Regions from separate parts of the Serratia proteamaculans genome, predicted to be linked through region 3. Evidence: predicted binding sites of a transcription regulator. Region 3 holds the regulator's gene; each other region holds the start of a gene.
What was found. The regulator CRP, encoded in region 3, controls carbon source genes, mostly activating them, when cyclic AMP is high. The targets are predictions, from matches to a motif close to ATGTGANNNNNNTCACAT.

Region 1 (2,274 bases), 4.4 Mb from region 3:
GCGCCATTTCGCGCCTTACCGACGGAATAGATCAGTAACCGTCGCCGGACGTCTCGGCACTGTGGCCCAGCGTCGCCAACAGGCTGGCTAACAGACTGGAAGCCCCGAAGCGGAAATGACGTGCATCGGCCCAGCCCTCACCCAGAATACGATCGGCAAGTTGCAGGTAATGCAGTGCATCTTCTGCCGTACGCACACCACCGGCCGGCTTAAAGCCCACCGTTTTGGCGACGCCCAGATCGCGGATCACCGACATCATCAGCTCAGCGCTTTCCAGCGTCGCGTTGACCGGCACTTTACCGGTTGAGGTCTTGATAAAGTCTGCGCCGGCCTTGATGGCAATTTCCGACGCCTTGCGGATCAGATTGGCCTGCTTCAGCTCACCGCTTTCGATGATCACTTTCAGCAGCACGTTGGCGGCCAGACAGGCCTGCTTGCACTGTTTTACCAGTTCAAAACCGACCTGCTCATTACCGGCGATCAGCGCGCGGTAAGGGAATACCACGTCCACTTCATCGGCACCGTAAGCGATAGCTGCACGCGTTTCCGCCAGCGCAATCTCAATATCATCGTTGCCATGCGGGAAGTTGGTGACGGTCGCAATGCGGATGTCTGGCGTCCCCTGCTCACGCAGGGCCTTGCGCGCCGCCGGGATAAAGCGCGGATAAATGCAGATGGCCGCGGTATGTCCGGCCGGGCTGTTCGCCTGACGACACAGCGCGATCACTTTCTCATCGGTGTCATCATCGTTCAGCGTGGTTAAATCCATTAGGGTCAGCGCACGTTGCGCTGCTGCGGTTAATTCGGTCATAAAACTCTCCAACTGAGTACCTGGGTGTTGGCGAGCGGACTTGGTTCCTTGAAGATAGCGCTGGGGAACGGGTTCCCTCATCGGCAACTGAGATCCTTCTCACCGCACATGACGCTGCGCCTCGCGCAGGGTCAGTAATAGCTATTTGAACACGATCGCCTGAGGCAATTCGCGCTCGCAGTCACACTATATGAAATAACACTGTAACAGACCGGAATTATATGTGAAGAGCATCACAAAATAACGCGATATCGTTCACAAATTCGCTAAAGAAACGGGCAAAGACAGCGGGCACAGCATTCTGTGCCCGTGTTAGAAGTATAGGCGGTGTCCTGCAATAGAGCCTGTTGCCCTCTGCAGGACAGCCCCGGGCTTACAGCGCCAGGAAGAACCCGGCGATGGTCGCGCTCATCAGGTTGGAGAGCGTGCCCGCCGCTACGGCTTTCAGACCGAAACGTGCGATGTCGTGACGACGGTTCGGCGCCATGCTGCCCAGGCCGCCGAGCAGGATCGCCACCGATGACAGGTTGGCAAAGCCGCACAGGGCAAAGGAGATGATCGCCTTGGTATGCGCCGACAACACCTGCAACCCGTCTGCCGCAACCACGTCATCCGGACGCAGATAGGCACCGAAGTTCATGTAGGCAACAAATTCATTCACGATAATTTTCTGGCCGATAAACGAACCGGCGGTCATCGCTTCATGCCAAGGCACCCCGATCAGGAAGGCTATCGGTGAGAATACCCAGCCGAGTATCAATTCCAGTGACAGTTGCGGGAAGTCGAACCAGCCGCCGATACCCCCGAGGATACCGTTCAACAGGGCGATCAATGCGATAAACGCCAGCAACATCGCGCCCACGTTCAACGCCAACTGCATGCCGGAAGCCGCGCCTGAAGCCGCCGCATCGATCACGTTAGCCGGGCGATCTTCTTCCGCGATCAGCTTCGTCGCATCGTCTTTATCGTGGGTTTTTTCAGTTTCCGGCACCATCAGCTTGGCAAACAGCAAGCCACCCGGCGCAGCCATGAATGAAGCGGCAATCAGGTATTCCAGCGGTACGCCCATCTGGGCATAGCCCGCCAGCACCGAACCGGCCACCGAGGCCAGGCCGCCACACATAACGGTGAACAGTTCAGACTGGGTCATGGTAGCGATATACGGACGCACCACCAGTGGGGCTTCGGTCTGGCCCACGAAGATATTGGCGGTAGCCGACAGGGATTCAGTACGCGAGGTGCCCAACAGCTTTTGCACACCGCCGCCCAGCACGCGGATCACCAGTTGCATGATGCCGAGGTAATAAAGCACGGCAATCAATGAGGAGAAGAACACGATCACCGGCAGGACGCGCAGCGCAAAAACGAAGCCGCCGCCGCCGAAAACTTCAAACATCTTGTCGGATACCAGACCGCCGAAGATAAATGAAATCCCCTGATTACCGTAGGCGATCACGTTCGCC
Region 2 (2,274 bases), 2.5 Mb from region 3:
TTCGATGTAGGGAAGTTTATTCAGGGTGGAACGTTGAGTTTTTGGCGCAGCAGCCGCATCGTCATTGGCGGCCAGCGTCGACGGCATATTGGCCGCAGAACGCACAGGGGTTGTCACAGTTTTTCCTTACCGAACTTGGCGTGATTTAAACAAGCACATCTTTGGTTAACAAAATCATAGGGAGAGGGCAGTTTTTTGTCTAATATATTAATAATTCAAATTAAGACGTTTAAAGTATGAATATCGAATTGAGGCATCTGCGTTATTTCATTGCCGTGGCAGAAGAGCTGCATTTTGGCCGCGCCGCGGAACGCCTGCGGATTTCCCAGCCGCCGCTCAGTCAGCAGATCCAGGCGCTGGAGGAAATGGTCGGCGCACGCCTGCTGGCGCGTAACAACCGCAATGTCAGCCTGACGCAGGCGGGGGAAATGTTCCTGAAAGAGGCCTATCAGGTGCTCGATCAGGTCGGCCGCGCGGCGGAGAAAGCGGCGCGGCTGGAACGTGGTGAGGTGGGTGAGTTGACCATAGGCTTCACCTCTTCGGCTCCCTTTATCAGCGTGGTGTCGCGCAGTTTGCGTGCTTTTCGCCAACAGCACCCACAGGTGCATATCAAAATGCGCGAAGTGAACACCAAGCAGCAGATCGAACCCTTACTCAATGGCAGTCTGGATCTGGGGGTGATGCGTAATACCCGCTTGCCGGACGCCTTAAAGCATCAACTGTTACTGTGCGAGCCGTTGGTGGCGGTGGTACCGGAAGGACACCCGCTAACCCATGTGGCGCCGGGCACGCTGCGTTTCCAACATCTGGCGGAAGAACCCTTTGTGTTTTTCTCACGCGAGGTGGGCACCGCGCTGCATGACGAGATCTTGTCGCTGCTGGCCAAAGCAGGGATCACTCCCTATATCACCCAGGAGGTGGGCGAGGCGATGACCATCATTGGCCTGGTGTCTTCCGGGCTGGGTATCTCGATTCTGCCGGCGTCTTTTGCCCGGGTTAAAATCGACGGTGTGCAATATTTACCGCTGGCGGAACCAGAGGCGATGACTGAAGTTTGGCTGGTTCATCATCGTCAACGGCCCCTGACCGCCGCGGCCAAATCCTTGATGGCATTACTGTTGCCCTGAACGCTGAACTGGGTAAATAAAACACAATCCGCAGTGAAAGTGGGGTGAATTTGTGCAGCAAATCACATAACGAATCAAATAGTTGACGCTGTATTACAAAAGCCCCACCATAGCCGATAGTCTTTATTTAGAAGCGCGAAAAATAGTAGGAGCAGGTTTGTGATTGCTGTTGGGCAGCCTGGGCATATCGATCAAATCAAGCAAACAAATGCAGGGGCAGTTTATCGGTTAATCGATCAACTGGGCCCAATTTCGCGCATCGAACTGTCAAAACGCGCTCAGCTCGCCCCCGCCAGTATCACCAAAATCGTACGCGAACTGCTGGAAGCCCATCTGGTTAAAGAAACCGAATTTCAGGAAGTCGGCAGTCGCGGTCGTCCGGCGGTTGGGCTGGTACTGGACACCGAAGCCTGGCACTACCTTTCCGCCCGCATCAGCCGTGGCACCATTACGCTGGCGCTGCGCGATATCAGCAGCAAACTGGTGGTGGAAGAGTTGTTGCCACTGGCCGCCGAACATCCCGATCCGCTGTTAAAACGCATTCTCGCTGAAGTCGACCAGTTCTTTATCCGTCATCAAAGCAAGCTGGAACGGTTAACGGCGATCGCCATTACGCTGCCGGGCATGGTCGACGCGATTTCCGGCGTAGTACACCGCATGCCGTTTTACGATGTAGAAGACATGCCATTAGGGCCTGCGCTGGAAACGCGCACCGGGCTGCCGGTTTATTTACAACACGACATCAGCGCCTGGACCATGGCCGAAGCGTTATACGGTGCTTCACGCGGCAGCCAGAACGTGATCCAGGTGGTGATCGACCACAACGTCGGCGCCGGGGTGATCACCGGTGGCAGGGTGTTGCACGCTGGTAGCCACAGCGTGGTTGAGATTGGTCATACGCAGGTTGATCCTTACGGTAAACGCTGTTACTGCGGCAATCACGGCTGTCTGGAAACCGTCGCCAGTATCGAAAATATTCTGGAAATCGCCCAGCAACGTCTCGGCACCTCAATGAGTTCCAGTCTGCACGGTGCGCCACTGACGGTTGAGTCACTGTGTGATGCGGCGCTGGCGGGCGACCAACTGGCTAAAGACATTATTCTGGGAGTGGGCCACAGCGTAGGCCGTATCCTGGCGATAATGGTCA
Region 3 (2,274 bases):
TATCGTGGGCCACCGTGCGTAGTCGGCCGGCAATCACCTGCGCATTGCGGCGGATAATTGCTTCGGCCTGGCTCTGCTCTACCAGTTTTTGTACTTCTTCCGGCAGATGCAGGCTGACGGTGATGTGTTCCTGCAAATCCAGCGCGACCTGAAAGGTGCGTTGCAGGCGCTTTTGCTCAAGGTTACTGGCGTGCGGCAAAAAATTAAGCTGCTGGTACAGCAGGGTGATCAAGTCCATGACTTTTTGCTGGCGTACCAACAATGGCGGTAGTGCAGTCTGCGGATCGGTATGCTGGGTCAGTAGCGAGTATTTGGCTTCGAAGTAGTCCGCCAGCTCCAGATAGAGCTGATTGAGCGACTCGCGCATCGGTTGTTCTTTCCACAGCTTGAACCAGAACCAGGTGAACAGGCCGTACCAGGCGGTACCGACCACGTATAACAGCGGTGCGTGCCACAGCGGGACTCTACCGACCATGCTGAGAGAGAAGATGGCGGCTACCAGTGCGGCAGGCAGCAGGCGGGCGTGTAACGGGCTGATTTCACCGCTGACGCCGAGCAACAGGGCCAGGCCGAGCATCAGTAACGGCAGCGGCAACTGCCAAAGCAGAACTTGCTGCAGCAACAGGCTACTGAAGGCAAACAGGGAACCGCCGACGATCAGGCGTTTGAAGAAGCGTTTGTGGGGCGTGTCCAGCCCGGCGATGTTACAGCAGGCGGGGACCAGGGAAAATAGCAGGCCGTATTGCAGCTGGCCAATCAGCAGGCCCAGCAGTACCGGCAGGCAAAGCACCAGCGTTTGCCGCAGTGCGTAATTGACTTCCGGGTGGTAAATCAGTCGGCGCCACATGATGATTCAGGGCATAAAAAAACGGCGCGAATCATCGCGCCGTTTTTTCAGTAATTAACGCGTGCCGTAAACGACAATAGTTTTGCCGTGGGCGGAGATCAGATTTTGATCTTCCAGCATTTTCAGAATACGACCAACGGTTTCACGTGAACAACCGACGATCTGGCCAATTTCCTGGCGGGTAATTTTAATCTGCATGCCATCCGGGTGGGTCATGGCATCAGGCTGTTTCGCCAGGTTCAGCAGTGTTTGCGCGATGCGGCCCGTCACGTCCAGGAAAGCAAGGTTACCCACTTTCTCAGAGGTGATCTGCAGACGGTTTGCCATCTGCGCTGACAGGCGCATCAGGATGTCCGGGTTAACCTGAATCAACTGGCGGAATTTCTTATAGGAAATTTCAGCCACTTCACAGGCGGTTTTCGCCCTAACCCAGGCGCTACGCTCCTGACCTTCTTCAAATAATCCAAGCTCGCCGATGAAATCCCCCTGGTTAAGGTAGGACAGGATCATCTCTTTACCTTCTTCATCCTTAATCAGCACCGCTACGGAGCCTTTGACGATGTAGTAAAGCGTTTCGGCCTTTTCACCTTGGTGAATCAGCGTACTTTTGGATGGATATTTGTGGATATGGCAATGAGACAGGAACCATTCGAGAGTAGGGTCTGTTTGCGGTTTGCCGAGAACCATTCGCTGTTATCCTCTGTTGTTATCGCTGCCTTGTGTCACAGGGGTCAGAGTTCCCTGTAAAACGTGCTGTCGCCGTTTTTTTAATGGTGGCTGGCAGCAGGTTTTGAGGCGTGTCATAAATATACGCTGTCGCCCTAGCATATTAACTTGCCGGGAGAGCTGCAAGCTACATTCTGTTAACATACCGGTAAAGGAGCCTTTCCCTGGGAGTTTCCCTGAAATCAGTGTCCCGGAAAGATTTATTGCGGCTCTGTTTGTAGCACAGAGTGAGGCGGGTGTCTTGTGTTGTCTCGCTTCAGCATGATTAGCATCAGGTTCCGTTGCCAGTTTCTATGCGAAAGCGTAGTCTGATTTTAAGAAATTAACCGGAGTGACCAGTATGCAGGCAAGAGTTAAGTGGGTGGAAGGGCTGACGTTTCTGGGTGAATCCGCGTCTGGCCATCAGGTGCTGATGGACGGTAACGCCGGTGATAAAGCCCCCAGCCCGATGGAAATGGTGCTGATGTCGGTGGGAGGCTGCAGCGCGATCGATGTGGTGTCGATCCTGCAAAAAGGACGTAACGATGTGCGCGACTGCGAGGTGAAATTGACCTCCGAACGGCGTGAAGAAGCGCCACGCTTGTTTACCCATATCAACCTGCATTTTATCGTCACCGGTAAAGATTTAAGTGACAAGATTGTTGAGCGGGCGGTAAACCTTTCCGCCGAGAAGTACTGCTCGGTCTCGCTGATGTTGAGTC

Region 1: the regulator CRP is predicted to act here: its motif matches at 1,033-1,050, upstream of deoC (deoxyribose-phosphate aldolase).
Region 2: the regulator CRP is predicted to act here: its motif matches at 1,178-1,195, upstream of mlc (sugar metabolism global transcriptional regulator Mlc).

Annotation. Positions count from the first base shown of each region.
Region 1 is NZ_OX461105.1:643,664-645,937, reverse strand. Features, by position in the region: gene deoC (deoxyribose-phosphate aldolase) at 32-811, opposite strand; gene QOT07_RS02955 (NupC/NupG family nucleoside CNT transporter) at 1,185-2,274, opposite strand, start outside.
Region 2 is NZ_OX461105.1:2,468,760-2,471,033, forward strand. Features, by position in the region: gene QOT07_RS11630 (MFS transporter) at 1-87, opposite strand, end outside; gene QOT07_RS11635 (LysR family transcriptional regulator) at 237-1,127, shown strand; gene mlc (sugar metabolism global transcriptional regulator Mlc) at 1,287-2,274, shown strand, end outside.
Region 3 is NZ_OX461105.1:5,011,246-5,013,519, reverse strand. Features, by position in the region: gene QOT07_RS23385 (YccS/YhfK family putative transporter) at 1-847, opposite strand, end outside; gene crp (cAMP-activated global transcriptional regulator CRP) at 902-1,534, opposite strand; gene QOT07_RS23375 (OsmC family protein) at 1,914-2,274, shown strand, end outside.